2 regions of the Simiduia agarivorans SA1 genome follow, and region 1 is predicted to be linked to the other one. Evidence: predicted binding sites of a transcription regulator. Region 1 holds the regulator's gene; the other holds the start of a gene.
What was found. The regulator FNR, encoded in region 1, switches genes on or off when oxygen is low (the NO sensors DNR and NnrR bind a similar motif). The targets are predictions, from matches to a motif close to TTGATNNNNATCAA.
Positions count from the first base shown of each region.

Region 2: the regulator FNR is predicted to act here: its motif matches at 1,963-1,976, upstream of M5M_RS15435 (FeoA family protein).

Region 1 covers NC_018868.3:450,095-457,490, forward strand. Annotated here, with positions in the region: gene M5M_RS01980 (recombination-associated protein RdgC) at 1-447, opposite strand, end outside; gene M5M_RS01985 (SirB2 family protein) at 452-832, opposite strand; gene M5M_RS01990 (DUF4202 domain-containing protein) at 829-1,407, opposite strand; gene fnr (fumarate/nitrate reduction transcriptional regulator Fnr) at 1,416-2,150, opposite strand; gene M5M_RS02000 (CoA-acylating methylmalonate-semialdehyde dehydrogenase) at 2,219-3,709, opposite strand; gene aptA (omega-aminotransferase AptA) at 3,725-5,041, opposite strand; gene M5M_RS02010 (LysR family transcriptional regulator) at 5,128-6,084, shown strand; gene M5M_RS02015 (hypothetical protein) at 6,284-6,610, opposite strand; gene M5M_RS02020 (acyl-CoA thioesterase) at 6,666-7,396, opposite strand, start outside.
Region 2 covers NC_018868.3:3,412,367-3,419,762, reverse strand. Annotated here, with positions in the region: gene narL (two-component system response regulator NarL) at 1-89, shown strand, start outside; gene moeA (molybdopterin molybdotransferase MoeA) at 138-1,373, shown strand; gene M5M_RS15440 (hemerythrin domain-containing protein) at 1,409-1,870, opposite strand; gene M5M_RS15435 (FeoA family protein) at 2,052-2,279, shown strand; gene feoB (ferrous iron transport protein B) at 2,325-4,409, shown strand; gene M5M_RS15425 (hypothetical protein) at 4,452-4,910, shown strand; gene M5M_RS15420 (hypothetical protein) at 4,922-5,338, shown strand; gene M5M_RS19695 (ATP-binding protein) at 5,496-7,396, shown strand, end outside.

The sequences.
Region 1 (7,396 bases):
CAGCTCTTCCGCCCGGTTCGGGCTGGCGGCGTCGACGATGATCAGCCCGGCCTCCAGGTCGATGATGGCCTGGGTTCTGCGGCTTTTGCGCAAGGCTCTGGGCAGGCATTCAAACAGAATCTCTTCTTTAAACTGTTCTTTTTCCTTGCGGTAAACGCGGCGTTGCTCTTCGGCTTCAATCGCGGCGGCTTTCTCTTCGACCATTTCGCGGATGACGGCGGCAGGGAGCACCTTGTCTTCACGGCGCAGGCTGATGAGGGCTGCATTCTGGCCCAGGTGAGCCAGGCCGGGGTGGTGCTTGCCATAGGGTGATGCCCAGCCCAGGCTGAATTGTGCCTGTTGGCTGCAGGGGGCAAACCGGTCTTGTTCCAACTGTTCAGCCAACGTTGATAAATCGATGCTGTGACCATCGCCAAGGCGATAGACCTGTAAATTTTTGAACCACATAGTTTTAAATCAATAACAGCGAAGGGGATTTGGTGAGGGCCACTCCAAGCAGGTAGCCGATGATTACGACGGCTGTTGCAACAGCCAGCACTTGCTCGCGTTTGTTGCGCGCCAGCCGAAAGGCATAGATGCCCGCACCGATGTACGCGAGCAGGGCAAAGATTTTTGCAATCAACCAGGCATGATCCAGCGGGTTCCAGTGGTACAACACCAGTAACGTAATGGCGCTGCCCAGCAGGGCGGTATCAATGACATGGGGCAGTATTTTAGTGAGCCGGGCCGAGAACCAGCGGGACTCATTCAATAACCAGTAGCTGCGCAATAAAAAACCTGCAATCGACAGCATAGCGAGGCTCATGTGCAGATGTTTGATGGCAATAATCATGCTTGCAGTGCCTTGCCGACCAGTGTGCTCAGGTGCGCTGGCAACGTCAGTGCCAGGGCCGCTTTCTGGCCGTTGTCGGACATCTTGCGCCAGGTTTTACGCAGAATATCGATCACTTTTTCTTCTGGGTGTTTGGCGCTGAAGTCGGCGAAATAATGGGACAGAAAAACCAGACAGGCTACGTCTTCCAGGCACTGGGTGTCGGGATTGGTTTTCAACTTTTCCTTTCGCAGCAGGGCGCTGGTTTGTTCGATCAGCGTGGCGGGTGCATCAAACTGTGCCAGGATTTCCGCGCAGCGGTCCGCGTGGTGTTTACCGAGCTCTGTGCGCCAGCGATGGTAGCCCTGACGATCCATTGGGTAGTCTTTGCGCGCGATAACCCAGCGCTCCAGGTGCTGGGCCCGGCAAGCGATTTGCAGCGCGGTGCCGGCAGCGGGATACAGGGCCTGTTGGCATTGGGTCATGCGTATGCCATACAGCTCACAGGCGCCCAGCGGCTTACCGTCGTGGGTTACTTGTTCGGGATCAGCGTGGTTGGCAGCGTCGATGGCTGCAAAGAGCGCGTCTGTATTCACGGTAGGCGTTACTGTGCGGAGGCGGCGCTTTTCAAGGCGTCGAGATCGGCAATTTCGATCTCTTTTTTGTCCACCTCGATAATGCTGAGTTTTTGTAATCGGCTGAAGACGCGGGACACGGTTTCAACCGTTAAACCGAGAAAGTTTCCGATATCCGCACGGGACATGGACAGCCGGAAGCGGGTGCCAGACAAATGCCGGCGCTGATTGCGTGACGAAATACTCAATAACAGAGAGGCTACGCGTTCTTCTGCCGTGTTTTTCGACAGTAGTGTGACCAGCTGCTGCTCATAGGTAATCTCTTTGCTCATCAACTGGAAAAAATGCTGCTGCAAAGAGGGCAGTTGCAGGCTGAGCTCTGTCATCTGAGTAAAGGGAATTTCGCACACTGCACAGGTTTCCAATGCGATGGCGGAGTTGGTGTGCTTGCTGTGACCGATGCCATCCAGGCCCATGACTTCACCCGGCAGGAAAAAGCCGGTGATCTGCTCGTCGCCATTGTCTGTGATGGTGAGGGTTTTGAGGCTGCCTGAACGCACGGCGTAAACCGAACTGAATTCTTCACCGGCGCGGAACAGGTATTCGCCTTTCTGCAGGGGGCGACCGCGCTTGATAATGCCGTCGATGCGATCGATATCATCAATTTTGACACTGATGGGCAGACAGATTGAGCTGAGCCTGCAATCGCCACAGGATACGGCGTTGTTGTGGGGGCAATGATGATTGGCAAGGCTGGCTGTCATGGTTGCTTGGTCTCTCCCTTATCAGGCGATTATAACCATGCCAGCCAGTTTTCGATACCTCGGCGCAATCAGCTGGGGAAGCTGAACTGGGCGCCTTCGCGTACCCCGGCGGATGGCCAGCGTTGAGTCAGGGTTTTGCGGCGGGTGTAAAACCGCACTGCATCCGGGCCGTAGGCCGACAAATCACCGAACAGCGAACGCTTCCAGCCGCCGAAGCTATGGAAAGCCATGGGTACCGGCAATGGAATGTTGATGCCCACCATGCCCACCAGGATGTTGTCGCCAAAGTAGCGCGCGGCCTCGCCATCGCGGGTGAAAATGCAGGTGCCGTTGCCGTACTCGTGGGCATTGATCAGGTCCATAGCTTCCTGCATGGTCTTGACCCGCACCACACACAGTACTGGCCCGAAGATCTCGTCGGTATAGATGCTCATGTCTGACGTGACATGATCAAACAGGCAGGGACCCAGGAAGTAGCCTTGTTCATGACCATCCACGGCGAGCCCACGGCCATCCACTACCAATGACGCGCCCGCAGCAACGCCCGCGTCGATGTAGCCGGATACCCGTTGCTTGTGTTCAGCAGTGATCAACGGGCCCATATCGTTGCTGTTGTCCAAACCGTTGCCCACTTTGATAGCGGCCATTTTCTCCTGCAGGCGGGCCACCAGCTCGTCGGCGGTTTTATCGCCCACCGCCACGGCCACGGAGATGGCCATACAGCGTTCACCACAGGAGCCGTATGCCGCGCCAATGAGTGCATTGACGGCGTTGTCCATGTCCGCATCAGGCATCACGATGGCGTGGTTTTTGGCGCCACCAAGCGCCTGTACGCGTTTGCCTTTGGCGGTGGCGCTGGCATAAATGTATTCGGCAATGGGGGTCGAGCCCACAAAGCTCACGGCCTGCACGCGGTCGTCCTGCAGCAGGGTATCCACGGCCTCTTTATCGCCATTGACGAGATTGAGTACGCCGTTAGGCAGGCCGGCCTGGTGCGCCAGCTCTACAATAAACCGTACCGCGCTGGGCGCCCGCTCGGACGGTTTCAGCACCACGGTATTGCCGCACACCACCGCCATGGGCCACATCCATAGGGGCACCATGGCCGGAAAGTTGAACGGGGTAATGGCAGCAACAACGCCGAGCGGTTGGAATTCAGACCAGCTGTCGATGTTGGGGCCGGCGTTTTTGCTGTGTTCGCCTTTGAGCAGCTCGGGCGCCGCAGTGGCGTATTCCACGTTTTCGATCCCGCGTTGCAGCTCGCCCATGGCATCGTTCAGCACCTTGCCGTGCTCGTCGGTGATCAGGGCACAGATTTCGTCGGCGTGCTGCTCCAGCAGGGCTTTAAAGTTGAACATGACACGTGCGCGTTTCAACGGGGGTGTCTGGCGCCAGGCCGGGTAGGCGGCCTGGGCGGCGGCAATGGCCTGCTCAGTGGTAGCCTGGCTTGCCAGCGCCACGGTTTTGGTGCTGACGCCGGTGGCCGGGTTGTACACCTTGGCGGTGCGCTCGGCGGGGGTATGGGGTTCGCCGTTGATGATGTGTCCGATAACTGACATGGGAAATCCTGTTGCTTAGATGGAATTGAGTGTGTCCGACAAGGCGTTCAGTAGCTCGTCTATTTCGTGTTTTTCGGTAATGAACGGCAACCCGAGCTGGACAGTGTCACCGCCGTAGCGCACGTAAAAACCTTTGGCCCACATGGCGCTGGCCACTTGCCAGGGGCGTTTGGCGGGCTCGCCGGGCGCGTGGGCCAGCGATAGGGCACCGGCAAAGCCATAGTTGCGGATGCCGGCCACATGGCGGCAATCCCTGAGCTTGTGCAATTCGTTTTCGAAGTAGGGCGCGTACTCGGCAACCCGCTGCACCAGTTTTTCTTTTTCCAGCAGCTCCAGTGCGGCCAGGCCAGCAGCACAGGCCAGCGGGTGGGCAGAGTAGGTGTAGCCATGGGGAAATTCGAGCAGGTACTCAGGACCACCGGCGGCCATGAAAGTGTCATAGATCTCGGCTTTGGCGACCACCGCGCCCATAGGCACGGCGCCATTGGTGAGTTGCTTGGCGATATTGATGATGTCGGGCGTAACACCAAATGCCTCGGACCCGGTCATGGCGCCGCAGCGCCCGAAGGCGGTAATCACCTCATCAAAGATCAGCAGGATATTGTGCTGGTCACAGATTTCTCTCAGTCGCTGCAGGTAACCCACCGGCGGAATAATCACCCCGGCACTGCCGGCAAAGGGCTCGACAATGACCGCAGCAATATTGGATGCATCGTGCAGGGCGATAATTTCCAGCAGCTCATCGGCCAGTTCGGCACCGGTTTGCGGCTGGCCTTTCACGAAGGGCTGGTCTTTGAGCATGGTGTGGGGCAGGTGATCACTGGCAATCAGATCGCCATAAAGCGCGCGATTGGCACCGATACCGCCTACGCTGATGCCGCCAAAATTAACCCCATGGTAGCCCTTAGCGCGCCCGATCAGGCGGGTTTTGGAGGGCATGCCTTTTTTGCGCCAGTAGGCGCGAGCCATTTTCAGTGAAGTGTCAGCGCTTTCAGAGCCGGAGCCGGTGAAAAACACATAGTCGAGCCCGTCGGGCATCAGGCTTTTGATTTTGTTGGCCAGCTCAAAACTCAGTTCGTGGCCGAACTGGAAGGCGGGGCTGTAGTCCAGGGTTTTGGCCTGCTTGGCGATGGCATCGCTGATTTCAGTGCGGCAGTGGCCCAGACCGCAGGTCCAGAGTCCGGACAGTCCGTCGAAAATTTTCCGGCCATCGGCGCTGGTAAACCACGCGCCTTCGGCTGAAGCGATCATGCGGGGATTGGATTTGAACTCACGGTTTGCCGAGAACGGCATCCAGTGCGCTTCGAGCGATTCGGGCGTGTAATTGGCCATGGGGTATCCTCTATCTGGTTGCGGCCAGTCTAGGGGCTTTGTATAGTTTCATAAATGACAGAATAAACACCTAAAGTGTGATAATTATGAAACAAAAGGCGCTGTTGGGGCAGTTGGCGGACCCGGATATCCGGCTCCTGAGGGTCTTCAAGGTGGTGACCGAATGTGGTGGAATTTCGGCGGCGGAGCTGGAGCTGAATATCGGCCGGTCTACCATCAGTCGTCATATCAAGGATTTAGAGCAGCGCCTCGGCATCACCTTGTGTCGCCGGGGGCGTTCAGGTTTTGGCTTAACGGCCGAAGGGCGCGAGGTGTATGCTTCTACATTGCGTTTGCTGGGCTCGTTGGATGATTTCCGCTCGGATGTGAATGACATCCAGCGCAAGCTGACCGGCACCCTGACCATTGCCTTGTTCGATAAGATCGCCACCAATCCCGAGTGCCATCTGTCGGACGCGCTGTCGGAATTCCATGCGCAGGCGCCTGACGCCGGTATCGAAATTTTTGTGGAACCGTTGAATGAAATTGAGCGGGGTGTGATCGAAGGCCGCTTTCAGTGTGGCGTGATTCCCAGCCACCGACCATCAGCGAGCTTGTCTTATTTGCCGCTTTTTAACGAGCAGATGTATCTCTATTGCAGTAAAGCGCACCCGATACTGGCACTGCCCCTCATCGATCGTACGGCGATACTGCAAGCGGCCTATGCCGGTTTGGGCTATCACTCGCCCAATATGGAGGTCGCGCACGCCACCGGGCTTCGTCGACAGGCCACCGTGTATGATCAGGAAGCCATTGTGCACTTGCTTTTATCCGGTGCCTACATCGGTTATCTGCCGGATCACTATGCGCAACAATTCGAAACGGCCGGTTTACTCCAGCGCATTGATCATGACGATTTTAATTACCGCTGCCAATTTGAAGCTATCTGGCGACTGTCGCCCAAGCCTTCGCGTTTATCGGCGCTGTTTATCGAATGCCTGCGCAACGCGCATAAAAAAAACCCGGCGTTTCTGGGGGAGAGCGCCGGGCCAAGACCATTATAGGAGTGAAACATAAAGGATAAAATCCTAGAAACCAGCTATTCGCATAGCCACCGGCATTGCTGTTCAGGTTGGGGGATTAGCGCCGCCGGTAAATTAAGTATTGTTGAAAACGGTGGCTTTGCCAGTGTGCGCCGGGTGTTTATTAAACAAATTTGTTCTGGATATGGAAGCCATGCGTTTGCTTCTGGTATATGGCGTTTCAGTTAATCAGCTGGCGCAAGCTTTTCAGTGCTTCAGCCAGTCGCAGGGCCGTACGGGCACGCAATACTGAGTCTTCTAACCCTTCCTCCAGATCCCCCAACTTGTGCACAGCCATCTGGAATTCCCGGCTGACCAGTTCATAGGTAAGGTCGTGGTCCTGAATGCTCAGCTTTCCCAATTCCGACATTTCATGGTTGGTTGCACTGATCAGGCTGTAGAAACGGTCTTTGGTATCGACGGATGACGCTTCCCAATAGGCGTCGTCAAGGCTGCTGTACAGCTCTTCCAGAACGGAAATGGCGTCGGCAATGCAACGGTCAGACATATAAACGGCTCCTGCACTCATGCTTATCTGCAATTGAGTATAGAAGCCGCTGGCGTTATTGGCTTTTTATTGGACGGATTAATCCTTCCTGTGCGGTGGAGGCGACCAGATGACCTTCGCGGTTATAGATCAGCCCCCGATTCAGGCCACGGGCACCGCCGGCCCAAGGGCTGTCGGTGCTGTACAGCAACCAGTCATCAATTCGGAATTGGCGATGAAACCACATGGCGTGATCAATGCTGGCGGGCATAAGACCGGCAGACATGATGTGGGTGGGGTGGGGCAGGGTTGAGGTTGCCATCAGGCCAATGTCGCTGGCATAGGCGAGTGCCGCGCAGTGAATCAACGGGTCGTCGGGTAATTTGCTGGCGGCGCGCATCCAGAACTGGCTGTGCGCCGGATACTCATCCTCGGAAAAGTACATTTCCGGCGTGGCCGAGCGCAGGTCGAAGTACATGGCGTGGGCGTCCGGCGATTGGTCTTTGTCGGAAACTTCGCCTTTCACAAAACCGGTTTTAGATAAGGACTCTGGCGCTGGCGGCATAGGGTCGAGGGCCTTTTCGTGCTCGAACCCGGATTCTTCAATATGGAAGCTGCAGGCCATGTTGAATATCGGGCGCCCTTTTTGCCGTGCGACCACCCGCCGGGTGGAAAAGCTGCCCCCGTCGCGCACGGGTTCAACGTCGTATATTACCGGCATTTCGGATGTGCCGGCGCGCAGGAAATAAGCGTGCATAGAGTGGGGCTGACGACCGCTCACCGTGCGCGCTGCGGCCATCAGAGCCT
Region 2 (7,396 bases), 1.3 Mb from region 1:
TCAAAGTCCACGTCAAACATGTACTGAAAAAACTGGGCCTGCGCTCGCGCGTGGAAGCGGCCGTATGGATGGTCAACCAACAGCACTGAGTTTGCGGTATCCTTTACCCTTTATGAGTTAACTGAACCGAGGTCACCATGGGCTGCTGTGACGCCCCCGGGCTGATGCCCCTGGACGAAGCCGAGGCGATGATTTATCGCCAACTCCACGCCATTCGCGAAACGGAAACTCAGGCCCTGCCCACCGCCCTCGACCGCATTCTGGCCGAGGACATTCACGCGCCCATCGACGTGCCCGGCTACGACAACTCCGCCATGGACGGCTACGCCCTGCGTTCGGCCGACCTGAACCAGTTCCCCACCTTCAAGCAGGTCGGCAAGTCCTTTGCCGGCCACGCCTTTGACGGTGACGTGGGCCGTGGCCAGTGCGTGCGCATCATGACCGGTGCCCCCATGCCCAAAGGCACCGACCTGGTGGTGATGCAGGAAGACGTGAATGTAGAAGGCGAACAGATCCGCCTGACCCACCCCCAGAAACTCAAAGTCGGTACCAACGTGCGCCGCCGCGGCGGCGACATCGACAAAGGCAGCCAGATACTGCGCGCTGGTGTTCGCCTGGGCCCGGCCCATATTGGCCTCTTGGCCTCGCTGGGCCTGGCCGAGGTACCGGTATTCCGGCGCCTGCGGGTGGGCCTGTTATCCACCGGAGACGAACTCTGCCCGCCCGGCACGCCCCTGGCCTCGGGCCAGATCTACGACAGCAATCGCTACCTGCTGAGTGCCATCCTCACCCGGCTGAACGTGGAGATCCTGGATTACGGGTTGATTGCCGATGACCCGGCCGCCATCCGCGCGGCATTTGAGCGCGCCCAATCAGAGTGTGACCTGATCCTGAGTTCGGGCGGCGTCTCGGTGGGCGAGGCCGACTACACCCGCGACATACTGGGCGAGCTGGGCGATATCACCTTCTGGAAAATTGCCATGAAGCCCGGCAAACCGCTGGCCTTTGGCCGGCTGGGCAGCGCCTGGTTCTTCGGCTTGCCCGGCAACCCGGTGTCGGCCGCGCTCACCTTTCACCAGATTGCCCTGCCGGCCCTGCAACGGCTGGCCGGCGAATTGCCGGCAACGCCCCTCTGCCTACCAGCCGAACTCGGCGCCACCACCCGTAAACGCCCCGGGCGCACCGATTTTCAGCGCGGCTCACTAACGACGCGGGAAGGCAAATTGGTGGCTACGCCGCAGGATGAACAAAGCTCCGGGGTACTCAGCTCCATGACCCGCGCCGACTGTTACATCAAACTCGGTCAGTTTGCCGGTAACCAGGCCGAAGGGGAAACGGTGGAAGTACTGCCCTTTGACCGTTGGATTCTGTAAACCGGCCCCACCAGTGGGTCAAGCGTGGGGCCAGGTTAACCGAGGCAGTAAAGATCGTCGGCCTTGGCCAGTGCATCCTGCACTTCGGCCAGCAACGCATCGCGCTCCGGCCCCGGGCAATGGCTGTCGACGGTGGGATAAATCATTCTGGCTTCGCGCTGGTTGTGCGGCTCAAGCAGCGCCTTGAGCGCCGTGATTTCCGGTGCAGCGGCCGGGTACTCATAGGCCAGCGCCGCGTCCATCAGTGTTTCCAGGCGCCGGTGATCTGCCGATAAGGGCCCGGTGGGGCTCAGCTGCAAGGAACCCTTGGTTTTTTCATACACCGGGTACAACAGGCTTTCTTCCCATTGGATATGCCGGCGCAAGCCCGTCCGGAACGCCATGAAGAGCTGCTGGCATTGCTCCGCACTCTGCGCCTGGCTGGCGGCCTCCAGTAATACGTTCAGGCGATCCTGATCGCTGACGAAAAACGCGGTAATGTCTCGGGTTCGCTGCATGTCACACCTCCACCTGAAGTGTAAACCCAGATCGGACGAGTACCAGTCCAATACCCCAAATCCGCCAAAGGTTACTCACATTTTACCGGCTATTGATGTAACGCAAGGATAAGAACATAATGACAAAAGATAATGGTTATCATCTTCTGACGCATCGTCTATTCGTATTGAGGGCAACCCCGTGACACTGGACCAGCTGAAAATCCGCCAGACCGCCCGCGTAGTGGCCATCAACAGCAACAGCCAGGTTTTACAAAGCCAGTGCGCGCAGCTGGGTATTGCCCCGGGCGCGCCTATCGAAGTGATGCACAAGGCGCTGGGCCGCGGCCCCATGCAGGCCAAGGTGCAGGGGGCGCTCTACGCCATCCGCCCTGAAGATGCCGCCAACATAGAGGTCGCTCTGGCCTGAACACCCCGCGGGCTCTGACGCCCGCGCTGAATTCCGGGAAACAGCTTGAAACAGATTGCTCTGGTGGGCAGCCCTAACTGCGGCAAAACCACCCTCTTCAACGTCCTCACCAAATCCAACCAACGCACCGGCAACTGGGCCGGCGTCACGGTTGAGCAGAAAATCGGTGAATTCAAAGTTGGCAACGAAAAGGTCGAGCTGATTGACCTGCCCGGTGTGCACATGCTCACTGACTGCCCGCTGTCGATCGATGCCAAGGTCACCAACGACTATCTGCGCACGGCGAGCCCGGACGCCATTATCCTGGTGCTGGACGCCACCCAATTGCGCCGGCAAGCGGAACTGATCCCCCAGCTGGCCGCCACCGGCCGCCCGCTGGTCATTGCGCTGAACATGATGGATGCCCTCGCAGACCACGGCATCCAGCTGGATCTGACCGAACTCAAGGCCCTGCTCGGCAGCCGGCTGGTACAGATTTCCGCCGCCAAACACACTGGCATCAACGACCTGAACCACGCCCTCGAACAGGCCCTGACGGCCTCGCTGGCACCGGCCACCGACGGCAACTGCGATACCGACTGCGGCTGCGGCCCGGTGACACAGCCCCTCAGTCAGGAAGGACTGATCGCCGTGATCGACCGCGCCACCCGCTTTACCGGCGAGGCCACTCTGACGGAGAAAATCGACCGCTGGTTACTGCACCCTGCACTGGCGATTCCCAGCTTCCTGTTCGTGATGTATTTACTGTTCATGATTTCGGTGGAAGTGGGCTCCATTTTTATCGATTTCTTCGATATCTGGCTCGGCAGCTGGATTGTGGAAGGTGCCCGTTGGGCCCTGGCCAGCGCCGGCGCACCGGCGTGGCTGATTGCCTTCCTGGCCGATGGGGTGGGCGCGGGTATCCAGCTGATTGCCACCTTTATCCCGGTCATTGGCGCGCTCTACCTGTGCATGAGCTGGTTGGAAGACTCCGGTTATCTGGCCCGGGCGGCGTTCGTCATCGATGGCGTCATGAGCCGCATCGGTTTGCCCGGCCAGGCGTTCATTCCGTTGATCGTGGGCTTTGGCTGCAACGTGCCCTCCGTGATGGCCGCACGTTCGCTCAATTCCACCTCCGCGCGCCTGACCACTATTTTTATCGCGCCATTTATGTCCTGCAGCGCCCGCCTGTCGGTATACGTGTTTGTGGGCAGTGCATTTTTCCCCGAGCACTCGGGTCTGGCGATTTTTGCGCTTTACCTGCTCGGCATTCTGGTGGCAGTGGGCTCCGCCTGGCTGTTGCGCAAAACCCTGTTTGGTCGCTACCACGAGCCCTCCATTCTGGAGATGCCGTCCTACCGCCGCCCGGTCTGGCGCAATGTATTCACCCAGGCCGGCCATCGTCTGTACAGTTTCATGATGCGCGCCGGCAAGCGCATCATGGCCGTGGTGATCGTATTGTCCTGTCTGGGCGCGGTGAAAACCGACGGCAGCTGGGGCGCACCGGGCAGCTCCGATTCCGCACTCGCCTGGATTGGCAAACAACTCACGCCCGCTCTCACACCCATCGGTATTGGCGAAGATAACTGGCAAGCCACACTCGGTTTGTTTTCAGGCCTGTTTGCCAAGGAAGTGATGGTGGGCACCATCCAGACGCTCTACACCAACGAAGAGGCGGATACCAACGAAGGCCCGGTGGAGATGCCCGACTTCATGGGTGACCTGGCCGGCGCCTTTGGCAGCATTGCCGACAATGGCAAAGCGCTGGTGGGCATTGAGGCCGAGGAAGAAGACGACTCCAGTCTGAGCCTCATTAAAGACAGCCCCATTGCCAGCCTGTTCCCTTCCGCCTGGGCGGCGTTCTGTTTCCTGGCGTTTGTGTTGCTTTACGCCCCCTGCGTCGCCACCTTGGGCGCCATGCAGCGGGAAGCCGGTTCCGGCTGGCTACGCTTCAGCCTGATCTGGAGCCTGATGCTGTCCTACTGGATTGCCTCGAACCTCTGGCAAATGAGTCAGGTGATGAGCCAACCCGTCTACAGCATCAGCTGGCTGGTCATATCCACCGCCATTCTTGCGGGGGTTTATGCACTCATTGTCCGGCGCGTGCGCGACAAGCACCTGGGCGAAATCCAGGTGGTGAACCTGAGCTAGTCCGGTACAATGTGCCGGCAATTAATAGCAACGGATCTTGCCATGAATAAACTACTGCTTCCGCTGGTGCTTGGCGCCGCGCTGACCTCTGCCGTCAGCCATGCCGCACCAGAAGAATTCGTCTACAAAAAACCTGCCCGTGGTGCCGCCTCTGAATCAAAAATGCGCGGCGTCTACGATTTAATTGAGAACCCCACTGGCAGTGCAGCCAAGGCGCGACTTGCGATCCTCACTGGCATGCTGGAAACCAAGGGTGCTGCCTGGGTGTTAGAACAGGAAGGCGACGGCTACGTACTGGCTCGCTGGGATTACAAGGGCCACTCGATTTTCCACCGCATCGAATACACTGCAGACGCCGTTCAAATCAAATATGCTGGCGGATTGGATGCCTACGAGTGCGAAATGCTTGTGGGAGATTATTGCTACAAGACTCACAGCAATTACTACAAATACAATCAGTCACTGGTAAAACAAATCACCCGTGCTTTGGGCCGCCTGTAAGGAGACACGCCATGAACCTGACAAAAGTACTGGCTACCAGTCTGCTCGGCCTCTGCTTGGTCTCGGCACACGAGGTCAACGCCTTTACCAAATACGACGACCCGTTCCAGATTTCCAGCTACGTAACCGAGCCGGCCGCCCCCATCAAAGAGGGCATGAAGCGCTACCACTGGGTAGTTGCAGAAGAGGAGCCAGGCAGAATTCTGGCGGTGTATGCTCATAAAAACCACGAAATCAAACTCAATATTTATTACAACCAGGAAAAAATCTGGTTTGAGCAGGTGTCCGCCCGCAATCTAGGCTGCACCAATTGCGAGGTCAAAGATCGCCATCTGACAAACTGGCGGGTTGGCCTGCGTCGTGGTATCGCTTTTGCGCTGACTCACCTCGCACTTGTCGATGCCAGAAAACAGGCCAAAACGGAATAACACTGCGGCTGCCTCACCATTGGGGCAGCCTTTTTTACAATCCCCGCTAGCTTCATCCCCTACTTGCCAACCGATGCCAACCATCTATATTTAAGGCGTCGCCGTTCGTGTAGACATCTCTATGGAAGTGAGACGCAGGTACATTGCAGGCCAAGGGGTGGCCGCACAACTCGTGCTGGCCGCCGCATGCCTGGTCATGCTTGGTTGGTATTTTCATTGGCCCCGGGTACTTCAGGTCAACCCGGCGTGGGCCCCCATGCAATTCAATACCGCCCTTGGCTTCCTGCTCATCGCCGTGGGCATGCTATTGGAATCCAGGCCACTGCTTCGTCGCGCTGCTGGCGCGCTCCTGATCCTGATGGGCAGCGCCACTCTCTGGCAGTACGCCTTCGCCACCGACCTCGGCATTGACGAGCTGTTTATGCAGCACTATTTGCAAACCCGCACGTCGCACCCCGGGCGCATGGCGCCCAATACCGCGGCCGGGTTTGTGTTGATGGGTATTGCATTCTTGCCGGGTGCATTGAGCCGCTGGCAACGGCTACTGGCCGCGCCCGCCGCCAGCCTGACACTTGGCTTAGCGGCATTGGCACTGGCAGGCTACGCCACCAACATGACCTTTGCCTATGGCTGGCGGGCCATGACCTCCATGGCGGTTCATACGGCAGCCCTGTTTTTACTGACGTCGACGGCCTTGCTCACCACACAGTACCGGCACAGTAAAAAACGACCGGAAACACTGATTCAATGGCAGACCGCAACGATCATACCCGCCGTCGTGTTTGTCCTGCTGGCTCTGCAGTTACCGCACATCCGCGGCCAGGAGCTACTCCAACTGGACGCCGCGCAGGCGGATGCAGAACTGCTGACCAACCGGCTGGAAACCCGCATGAAGCTCTATGGCCTCAGGTTGCCGTTGGACCCGGATGGCAGCCGGCTATTGGCAGATGAAATCCGCTTTTTCACCGACAAAAAAAACTACCACTTCAATCTGCTGCAGGACGGTGTACCGTTAGCAGGAAATTACACAGGCCACTGGACCGCGCTGGCCGAACACCCTGTATACCAGGATACGCATCAGCTGACCGTTCAGCTGTTTAACACCGAAGAACACAACAACCTGTTTATCGGTAACTTTTACTTTTCCCTGGTTGTTTCGGGCTTTATTGCGGCTCTGTGCGTGTGGTTGCTGAGGCTCAATCACACCCGCATGCAGGCGCAAGCCATGCTTGAAGCCAGCCACAATCGCCTGAACGTAATGTTCGAGACCAGCCAGCACGGACTCGCGCTGTTGGATCCGGCACTCAATATCCAAAAGAAAAATCCGGCACTCGACGCCATAAGCCAGGCCCCTGCAGCAACAAACCTCCACGATCTGATTCACCCTGCGCTGGATTCCTTGCAGCTCGACACTTTGCTGCAGGAGCCCCAGTTTACGCTGGCAACGCGCTTGGCCGGCACCAGCGTGGAAATCACGGTCAGTCAATTGGGGTTGGGTGGTGAACGCCTGCTCACCTGCAAAGACCTGAGCATGCGAGAGCAAGCCGAGAAAGCCAGCGAAAAAGACAGCCTTATTGAGCAGACGCTGAACGCCACCGGTAGCTACCTGTGTTTGTGCGATGAAGCGGGTGAAATTTTTATCAGCAACAAACCGTTTGACCGGGCTGTGGGTACCGATGTGGCCGACGCGGGCATACGCATCGTGGATTATATCCAGCCGGAGCACAGGGCATCTTTTAATACACAATTCAGGCAGGCGCTGGATATCACCGGCGAGCCGCTATCATTGGACTGTCAATTGCGGATAGATGGACGCTGGATCTGGTGTAGCTGCCGCATTACCGGCAATGCCACCAATAACAGCCAACAAAAACTTGTCACCGTTAACTTCCAGTCGATTGAAGAAAAACGCGCGCTGATCGATCAGCTGGAATCCACCATTGAGCAGCTAAGCAAAGCCAATGCCGATGTGGAACAGTTTGCCTACATTGCTTCCCACGACCTCAAGTCACCACTGGTCGGCATAAAAAACCTGAGCGAATGGCTCATAGAAGACTA